Regions from separate parts of the Streptomyces sp. NPDC000348 genome, predicted to be linked through region 1. Evidence: riboswitches for the same ligand, from Rfam matches in the RefSeq annotation. Region 1 holds a riboswitch; each other region holds the start of a gene.
The links. Region 1 has a riboswitch for cyclic di-AMP ahead of ACFY3N_RS30960 (transglycosylase family protein). Riboswitches for the same ligand answer to the same signal wherever they lie in the genome.

Region 1 (2,190 bases):
ACCTCGACCTCGACCGTGGGGTTGCCTCGGGAGTCCAGGATTTCCCGGGCTACGACGACGTCGATGGACGGCACGAGCATCTCCTTCTTGGATGTGACGCGGGTGAGCAGGACCCCGGAGGGTCGTGCGAGTCCGAGCCTAACCGGCTCCGGGCGATCGGCCATCCGGCCGCCCGTTGCGTGGACAGAACCGAGAGTAAATTGTTTCCGAACGGAACAAAGCCGTTTCCTGAAACCCGGCCGCAAAAACCCCACCCCGGTGCGTACGGGGGGAGACGCACCGGGGCGGGGAGCAGGGGGCGGCCGCTTACTTCAGGTGGAGCTGCTGGCCCGGGTAGATGAGGTCGGCGTCGTCGACGATGTCGTCGTTCAGCTCGAACAGCCCGGCCCAGCCGCCCTTGACGCCGTGCTCGGTGGCGATGGAGCTGAGGGTGTCGCCCTTGACGACCTTGTACTCGCCGTCGCCCTTCTCGACCTTCTCGCCGGTCGGGGTGGTGACGGTCTTCTCCTCCGCCCGCTCCTCGGTCTTCTGCTCGGCGGCCGGGCGCTCGGTGGAGCGGGAGGCCTTCTGCTCGGTCTCACGGGTCCCGGTGGAACCGGTGCCCTGCGAGGAGCCGGCCGAGGAGCCGCCGGAGGAGGAGCCGGTGTAGGCGGCGTTGGACAGGCCCGTGCCGCAGACCGGCCAGGCGCCCTTGCCCTGGCCCGCGAGGACCTTCTCGGCGATCTCGATCTGCTGCGCCTTGCTGGCCCGGTCGGCGGTGGAGGCGTACTGCGTGCCGCCGTACGCGGCCCAGGTGGAGGCGGAGAACTGCAGACCGCCGTAGTACCCGTTGCCGGTGTTGATGGACCAGTTGCCGCCGGACTCGCACTGGGCGACGGCGTCCCACTCGGAGGCGGTGGCGGCGGAGGCGTTGCCGGCCGCCATCAGCGGGGCGGCGACGGCGGCGGAGGCGATGCCGGCGACGGCGATCGCGCGGGTGGCCCTGGAGGAACGACGGTGCTTGCCCTTGCCGGAAAACAGCATGGATGGATCCCCTCACCGACGCCTACGAGGTGAGCTGTCGGGTTCGGGCCGGTTGAGTTGCCCGGCCACGTCCCTCACGGGACGCGGCTCCACCCCAAGCCCGATCCGGTGTCAACCACCGGAAGGGGCGCTTACCTTGGGTCCCCCGCTCCTGCCTGCGGCGCATGACGCGACGACTGTTCCCGTGCTGCCACTGGCAGGATTCGGCGTGGCGGCAGCCGGGGCCCGCGGTGGCGAGCGGTCACGACCGTAGACACGCGATCCGCGGAATTTCAAAGACGATCAGGGCTTCTGAGACCTATCTCTCACAGCCTTTAAACCGGACATTCGTCTCGAAACATGACGTCAACTGCCGCCGAACCCAGGCCCTTTCGAGCGTCACTTTTCGCCCGGTTCGACCCCGACCTCGAGCTCCTGGCCCGGCAGGATGAGGTCCGGGTCGGCGCCGACGACCTGCTCGTTCTCGGCGTAGAGCGACCGCCATCCGCCGTCGAGCTCAAGGGAGTCGGCGATGGACGAGAGGCTGTCGCCGTTGCGCACGGTGTACGAGCCGTCGGCGGCATCGCGCGAGGCGTCGGTGCCGCGCGAGGCATGCCGGCCGGACGATTCCGACGTACGGTCCTCCAGCACGCCCTCCTCGGCGCTGGAGCCGCGGTGCCGGCCGGTGCCGCCGTCTTCGGTCTCGGTGACTTCGGAAGAACCGGTGGTCTGCCCGGACTTGTCCGACTCGTCGCTCTTGGGGGTGGCCGAGACGGAGGGGGAGGTGCCGGATCCGCCGTCGGAGCCGGTGTCCGATTCCTTGCCCGAGCCGCTCGACCTGCCGGACTTGGCCGATTCACCGGCCGCGCCTTCGTCCCCCTCGGCATCCTCGGTGTTCTCGGCGTCGGACGTGGCCGACGGGGAGGGCGAAGCGGACGCGTCACCGGAGTCCGGCGATCCGGACGAGTCCGTGGAGCCGGAGGAGCCGGGCGTGCCCGAGGTCGCGTCCTCCGCCACGCCCGTGTCGATGTCGGCCGACGCCGAGTCCTGCTCGAGGCCCGCCGTCAGTCCGCAGGTGCGCCACGCGCCGACCCCCCGGTCGGCGAGGATTCTCTCGGCCACGGCTATCTGCTGGCCGCGGCTGGCCTGGTCGGCGCTGGTCGCGTAGTCCAGGCCGCCGTAGCTCTC
Region 2 (2,190 bases), on a different contig from region 1:
GTCCCCGTCGCCGGAGCCCGACAGCACCAGCAGCAGCTCCCGCAACTGAGGGTCGGCCACGCCGTAGACGTCGAGCAGTAACCGCACGTCGGGTGGTTTCACCCCGCTCGTGCCCGTCTCGATCCGGCTCACCTTCGACTGGTGCCAGCCCGCCAGCCGGGCCGCCTCACCGCTGGTGAGTCCCGCCGAGGTGCGCAGCGCGCGCAGTTCGGCGCCCAGTTTCCGGCGGCGCACCGCGGGACCGTGCTGCATGGGCTTCTCCTTACTCCTTCCGAGTCGCCCGGATACGGTCTCCCGTCGCAGAGTTCACCGCTTTGAGCGACAGATATATGCATATCTTGGTGGATCGCCGTCCTGCGCCGTGCGGTGATGGCAGTCTGGCGGCGAAGCACCAGTGCGGGACCGTACTCGAACCTTCCGCTCCGTGTCGGACCGCGGGCCCGTGGGAAAGGGACGACGTCGCCATGGCAGACCATCTGGAAGCATCCGTCACTCTGCCGAGCGATCCCGCCTCGGTCTCGGCCGCCCGCGCCCACGTGGTGGGCGTGCTGGAGGAATGGGGCATGCCGGCGGGCGCGGAACTGTGCGACACCGTCCGGCTGATCGTCTCCGAACTCGCCACCAACGCGGTGCAGCACACGTTCGGGCAGTCGCCCACGTTCACCGTGGACGTCGTCCTGGTCCGTGACGAGCGGGTGCACATCGGTGTCACGGACAGCCACCCCCGGTTCCCCAGGCGGCTGCCCGCGGCGGTCCAGCAGGACAACGGCCGCGGGCTGGTCATCATCCGCTGGCTGACCGCGGAGTGCGGCGGCAGGCTCAGGATCCGCCCCACGCGTGAGGGCGGCAAGACCGTGTCGGTCGAACTCCCGTGGACCGTCCGGGCCGCCGGAGCGGTCACGGCGGCCGGACAGCAGGAGCAGTAGTCGGGCGGCGGGCGGCGGTGCCCCGGGGCACCGCCGCCCCCGCGGTCACCTCACCCGGCCGTACCAGACACTGCGGGTCCAGATCTTCTGCAGGCGCACCACGTCCCCGGTCTTCGGGGCGTGCCAGATCTTGCCCTTACCCGCGTAGATGCCGACGTGGTAGACGTAACTGCCCGAATGGAAGAACACCAGGTCCCCCGCCCTGCGGCTCTGGGCGGAGATGTGGCGCGTCTTGTTGTACTGCTGGGCGGCGGTGCGCGGCAGCTTCTTGCCCGCCTTCTTGAACGAGTACAGCGTCAGGCCCGAGCAGTCGAACCGGTGCGGCCCGGTGGCGCCCCACTGGTAGGGCGAGCCCTTCTTGGAGGCGGCGATGTTCAGCGCCTTGGCGGCCGGGCTCGCGGCGGCCGCCTCCGAGGCGGCTCCGGGGACCACGAGGGAGCCGCCCACGGCGGCCAGGGTGAGGGCCGAGGCCGTGCCGGCCCGGGCCATGAGAGACGGGACACGATTGAGCGCAGTCATGCGCAACCCTTCGTCAGCCGCCTGTGAAGGATGACCTGTCGGATTCGGGCTGGCGAAGTGGCCCGGCCGCACATGTGCGGCTTCACCCCAAGGGCTGCTCGGAACTGACGTCCCGGCGGCCCGTCGTGCTTGGGTCCTCCACTCCTGCCGATCCACTCCTGTCGACCGGTCATCCGGGCGGCGGCAGGACTCGGCGTCCGCCCGGATCGCCCCGCCGCGGCGGCGGGGTCTTGTCGTCAGTCAGGGATCTTGGCTCATGACGCAATCGAAATCCCAACGGAACGTGGGATTTGTGTTGTTACTCACCACTCACCCGTTCGGGTGGACACCTCCTTGTTCGGGTCCTCGCCGAGAGCTCGGGGAGCCCCGGACCAGGGGTGAAAAGCACCGTTCCGGCTGTGCGGTACGCGCGTTGCGCAACCGAGAGGGCCCGAAAACAGCAGGTTCGTCTACGCCGGACGGGGGTACGCCGTTTGGTCCGTTTCAACCCCGGCCGCGGCGCACCACCGGCCGGGGACGCCGTCCGGACCCCGCGGGTCTCAACTGCCGGGGTCCGGCGGCAGTGTGACCCGGGCCGTGCGCCGTTCGCCGTCCAGCACCCGCAGGGCCCGGGCCAGCGTGCCGGAGTGCAGTTCGGTCTCGCCGCGCCGGTGCATCAGGGTCAGCGCGTCGCGCAGCGCGACGGCCGTGCCGACCAGTGCCTGGGCCGCGCGCAGTCCGCGATAGGTGTCACCGTCCAGGGCCG
Region 3 (2,190 bases), on a different contig from region 1:
ACCGGCAGGCGACGGCGACCAGCGAGCCGGTCTTGCCGCCGAGCACGTCGAGGTAGTGGTCGACCGGGTCGCGGCCGTCCTGCGGTCCCGCGGTCTCCAGGATCTGCCCGGTGACCAGCCGCTCGAACGCCTCGGCCTGCACCCGCACGGCCTCCGGTCCGAGGTCGGCCAGGATGTGCGAGGCCCGCGCGAAGAGGAAGTCGCCGGTGAGGACCGCGACGGAGTTGCCCCAGCGGGCGTTCGCGCTGTCGACCCCGCGCCGCACCTCGGCCTCGTCCATCACGTCGTCGTGGTACAGCGTGGCCAGGTGGGTGAGCTCCACGACCACGGCCGAGGGCACGACACCGTGCGCGTAGGGGTCGCCGAACTGGGCGGCGAGCATCACGAGCAGCGGGCGGAACCGCTTGCCGCCGGCCCGCACCAGGTGCTGGGCGGCTCCCGTGATGAAGGGGACCTCACTCTTGGTGGCCTCGAGCAGTCCTTCCTCGACAGCCGTCATCCCGGCCTGGACATCGGCTTCCAGAGCCTGGTCCCGCACGCTCAGCCCGAACGGCCCGACGACGGTCACGAGGGGTCTCCTGTCTGCTGGTGTCCACTGGCGGTTACACGGAATGTCGATAGGTCGCTGCCATCACTCAAGTCAGCGTATCCGGTCACGTTTCGATCACCGCCAGCGCCCGGGGTTACCGGCAGGGCGGCACGGAATCAAGGGCGGAGCGCTTTTGATCGTTTGATAACAACGGACATTCTCAGACTTTCCCGGACGTAGTAATCCACTCCTCGACCCGGCCCCCGACCCGCCTCCCGGGTCGCGGTTCACCGCGCGCACCATCCTGCCCCTCCCGGCGTCCGATTTGCCGCAAATACTGAGCGAATTCCGCTTGGCGATAAATGCGCTCACAGGCAATCCCCAGTGAAGTGGCTCACGCGCGAACCGATACCCCCACCACGGGCCGCCACCCGCCTTCTCCCCCTCCGCGACACGGAGTTGACCCTTGGCACTCGCAAAGGATCAAGTGCCTCAAAACCCCCATTGCAAGATCAAACGGCGCCTTGTGTGATTCCCGCACTTGTTCCCGACATGTGCTCTCGCATACGTTCCCGGCCTGCCGGGTGGACGCCTAATCCTGCCGCCGCCCGCATCAACCGACGACGATCACTCAGCACGGCAGGAGTGGGGGACCCAGGTAGGCCGCCGGGCCGGACACGCGCCGGAACGGCTAGGGGTGAAGCCATGCCCGCAGGGGCACGGCCGGGCACTCTCCCGCCCGAACCCGACAGCTCACCTCGCAGGCGTAGGAGAGGAACCCAGACATGCCTGCTTACGGTCAGCACCGCCGCCGCCTCGCCCGTTCCCTCGCCGTCGCCGGCGTCGCCGTGGTCGCCCTGCCGCTGTTCGGCGCGACCAGCGCCTCCGCGGCCACCACCGAGCCGACGACGACCGCCGCCACCTCCGTGACGGCGTACCCGGACAACCTCGACGGCTGGATCCGCGAGGCGCTGGACGTCATGGCGCAGAACGGCATCCCGGGCAGCTACGAGGGCATCCACCGCAACATCATGCGCGAGTCCTCCGGCAACCCGGCCGCCGTCAACAACTGGGACTCCAACGCCGCCGCCGGCACCCCGTCGAAGGGCCTGCTGCAGGTCATCGACCCGACCTTCCAGGCGTACCACGTGCCCGGCACCGCCTTCGACCCGTTCGACCCGGTCGCGAACATCGCGGCGGCCTGCAACTACGCCGCCGACCGCTACGGCTCCATCGACAACGTCTTCGGCGCGTACTGAGCCACCCGCTGGGGGGCGAGCGTCATCGCCCCGCCGAACAGTCGCTCGAGGACGACGGCCACGCCGTCGTCCTCGTTCGACGTGGTGACCTCGTCCGCCACCGCCTTCAGTTCGGGATGCGCGTTGGCCATGGCGACGCCGTGGGCCGCCCAGTCGAACATGGGGATGTCGTTCGGCATGTCACCGAAGGCGATCGTCCGCTCCGGGCTCAGCCCCAGGTGTTCGGCGGCGAGCGCCAGCCCGGTCGCCTTGGTCACCCCGCACGGCTGGAGCTCCACGGTGCCCGGCCCCGACATGGTGACCGTGGCCAGTGAGCCGACCACCGACCGGGCCGCCGACGCCAACGCGTCGTCGGACAGGTCCGGGTGGCGCAGCAGCACCTTGCTGATCGGCCGGTCCCAG
Region 4 (2,190 bases), on a different contig from region 1:
CGCGGGGTCCGCCGGCTCATGGTCGAGGGCGGCGGCACGGTCCACACCCAGCTCCTCACCCAGGGGCTGGCCGACGAGCTCCAGCTGGTCCTCGCCCCGCTGTTCGTCGGTGACCCCGAGGCCCCCCGCCTCTTCGGCCCCGGCCCCTACCAGGGCGGCCGGCTGCGGCTGGTCGAGAGCCGCCCGGTGGGCGACGTCGTCCTGATGCGCTACGAGCCCACCGCCCCCGGCACCGGCCCGCTGCCCTCCGCCGCCGACCACCACTGGCTGGCCCTCGCCTGCGAGCTGGCCGCCGAGTGCCCGCCCTCCGCGACGGCGTTCAGCGTGGGCGCGGTCGTGGTGGCCGCCGACGGTACGGAGCTGGCGCGCGGCCACTCCCGGGAGGGCGGCGACCCGGTGGTGCACGCGGAGGAGGCCGCGCTCGCCAAGGCCGATCCCACGGACCCCCGGCTCGTCACCGCCACCGTGTACTCCAGCCTGGAGCCCTGCGCCCGCCGCGCGTCCCGGCCGGCACCCTGTGCCCGGCTGATCCTGGACGCGGGCGTACGGCGGGTGGTCACGGCCTGGCGCGAGCCGGACACGTTCGTGGCGGGCGCCGACGGCAGCGCGGTACTGGCGGCCGGGGGCGCCACCGTGGTCGTCCTGCCGGAGCACGAGGACCGGGCCAAGGCGCCGAACGGACATCTGCTCGGCCGCTGAACCGGGGCCGGCGATCATGGGTGTGCGCCATGTCCTGCGGATGACGTACACTGGTCTTACCGACGCGGGGTGGAGCAGCTCGGTAGCTCGCTGGGCTCATAACCCAGAGGTCGCAGGTTCAAATCCTGTCCCCGCTACTGAAGGCCGAGGGCCGGAATCCAAAGGATTCCGGCCCTCGGTGTTTTCCGCTCCCCCTTCCCGACCAACGGTCTCACCCAGAGTGAGCGATCCACCCCGCAGCGCATAACGACTGACGAACGGTCAGAAGTGATCCGTCACCTGAGGTGCGGTCAACTCGCCCGTTTTTGACCGCTCGTGGCACTTAAGTCCACGCGGAAATCGTTAAAGATCAAGAGGAACGGCTTGGAATCAGGCCCTCGCGTCTATTAACGTTCGATAACGCAGCGCGGTCGTCCCAGCCGTCACAGACGTCGGCTCCGTGCGCACGCGCCGAATCCCGCAAGGGAACCGGGGAACCACCACCATGGGGTGAATCGCGTGGATACCGCCGTGGCACCACGGCTCGTATACGCGCGTAGGAGACCTTCCCGCTCCGAACCCGTCAGCTAACCCGGTAGGCGAAGACGGAAGGAAAGGAGCACGCCCACGTGGCGTCCAACCCGCCTGCCCCCGAGGCCCCGTTCAAACCGAGCGACACCTTCGCCTACGGCGGCGTCCGCACCGACGAGGGCCCCTTCGAGGAGTGGAACCCCACCGCGGATTCCGTTCGCCCCGTACGCGGCCGGCACCGCGTCTCCAAGCAGCGCGGCGGAGGACTCGCCCGCAGCTCCACCGTCCTGGGCGTCGGCGTCATAGCGGCCGTCGGCGCCGGCGGCATGGCCAGCGCCCAGACCGGCAAGCCGCCGGTTTCGATCTCCATGCCCGACCTCCCCAACGTGGGTTCCCTCATCTCCGACGAGGAAACCACCCCCGAGGGATCGTCCACCCCCCTCAGCACCCTCGGCATGACCGCCGCCGACACCGAGCAGGGCGCCGCCGACGCCGGCGAGGCGCTGCGCGCCCGGATCATGGCGCAGGTCGAGCAGCAGCAGGACCAGGCCGAGAGCAAGGCGCAGGCCGAGGCCGTCGCCGCCGCCGAGAAGGCGGCCGCCGAGGCCGCCGCCGAGGCGGAGAAGGAGGCCGAGGCCAAGGCCAAGGCCGCCAAGGAGAAGGCGGAGGAGGAGGCCAGGAAGAAGGCCGAGGCCGAGCGCCTCGCCGAGCTGGCCAAGCAGTACGCGCTGCCGACCTCCTCGTACACCATCACCTCGACCTTCGGCCAGGCCGGCGCCTACTGGTCCTCCGGCCAGCACACCGGCCTCGACTTCGCCGCCCCCACGGGCACGCTGATCAAGGCGGTCCACACCGGCACGATCACCTCCGCCGGCTGGGACGGCTCCTACGGCTACAAGACCGTGCTCACGCTCGACGACGGCACCGAGATCTGGTACGCCCACCAGTCCTCCATCAGCGTCAGCGTCGGCCAGAAGGTCA

Region 2: linked by a shared signal. The riboswitch ahead of ACFY3N_RS29790 (C40 family peptidase) and the one ahead of ACFY3N_RS30960 (transglycosylase family protein) in region 1 are both predicted to bind cyclic di-AMP.
Region 3: linked by a shared signal. The riboswitch ahead of ACFY3N_RS26905 (transglycosylase SLT domain-containing protein) and the one ahead of ACFY3N_RS30960 (transglycosylase family protein) in region 1 are both predicted to bind cyclic di-AMP.
Region 4: linked by a shared signal. The riboswitch ahead of ACFY3N_RS35960 (M23 family metallopeptidase) and the one ahead of ACFY3N_RS30960 (transglycosylase family protein) in region 1 are both predicted to bind cyclic di-AMP.

The regions. Positions count from the first base shown of each region.
Region 1 covers NZ_JBIAZD010000021.1:46,682-48,871, reverse strand. The annotation lists gene eno (phosphopyruvate hydratase) at 1-74, opposite strand, end outside; gene ACFY3N_RS30960 (transglycosylase family protein) at 307-1,023, opposite strand; cyclic di-AMP (ydaO/yuaA leader) riboswitch at 1,028-1,196, opposite strand; gene ACFY3N_RS30955 (transglycosylase family protein) at 1,402-2,190, opposite strand, start outside.
Region 2 covers NZ_JBIAZD010000019.1:97,417-99,606, forward strand. The annotation lists gene ACFY3N_RS29780 (helix-turn-helix domain-containing protein) at 1-252, opposite strand, end outside; gene ACFY3N_RS29785 (ATP-binding protein) at 465-926, shown strand; gene ACFY3N_RS29790 (C40 family peptidase) at 972-1,445, opposite strand; cyclic di-AMP (ydaO/yuaA leader) riboswitch at 1,449-1,651, opposite strand; gene ACFY3N_RS29795 (hypothetical protein) at 1,985-2,190, opposite strand, start outside.
Region 3 covers NZ_JBIAZD010000016.1:11,065-13,254, forward strand. The annotation lists gene ACFY3N_RS26900 (polyprenyl synthetase family protein) at 1-568, opposite strand, end outside; cyclic di-AMP (ydaO/yuaA leader) riboswitch at 1,141-1,309, shown strand; gene ACFY3N_RS26905 (transglycosylase SLT domain-containing protein) at 1,315-1,788, shown strand; gene ACFY3N_RS26910 (HAD family hydrolase) at 1,752-2,190, opposite strand, start outside.
Region 4 covers NZ_JBIAZD010000040.1:15,012-17,201, reverse strand. The annotation lists gene ACFY3N_RS35970 (dihydrofolate reductase family protein) at 1-699, shown strand, start outside; tRNA gene ACFY3N_RS35965 (tRNA-Met) at 763-836, shown strand; cyclic di-AMP (ydaO/yuaA leader) riboswitch at 1,138-1,295, shown strand; gene ACFY3N_RS35960 (M23 family metallopeptidase) at 1,308-2,190, shown strand, end outside.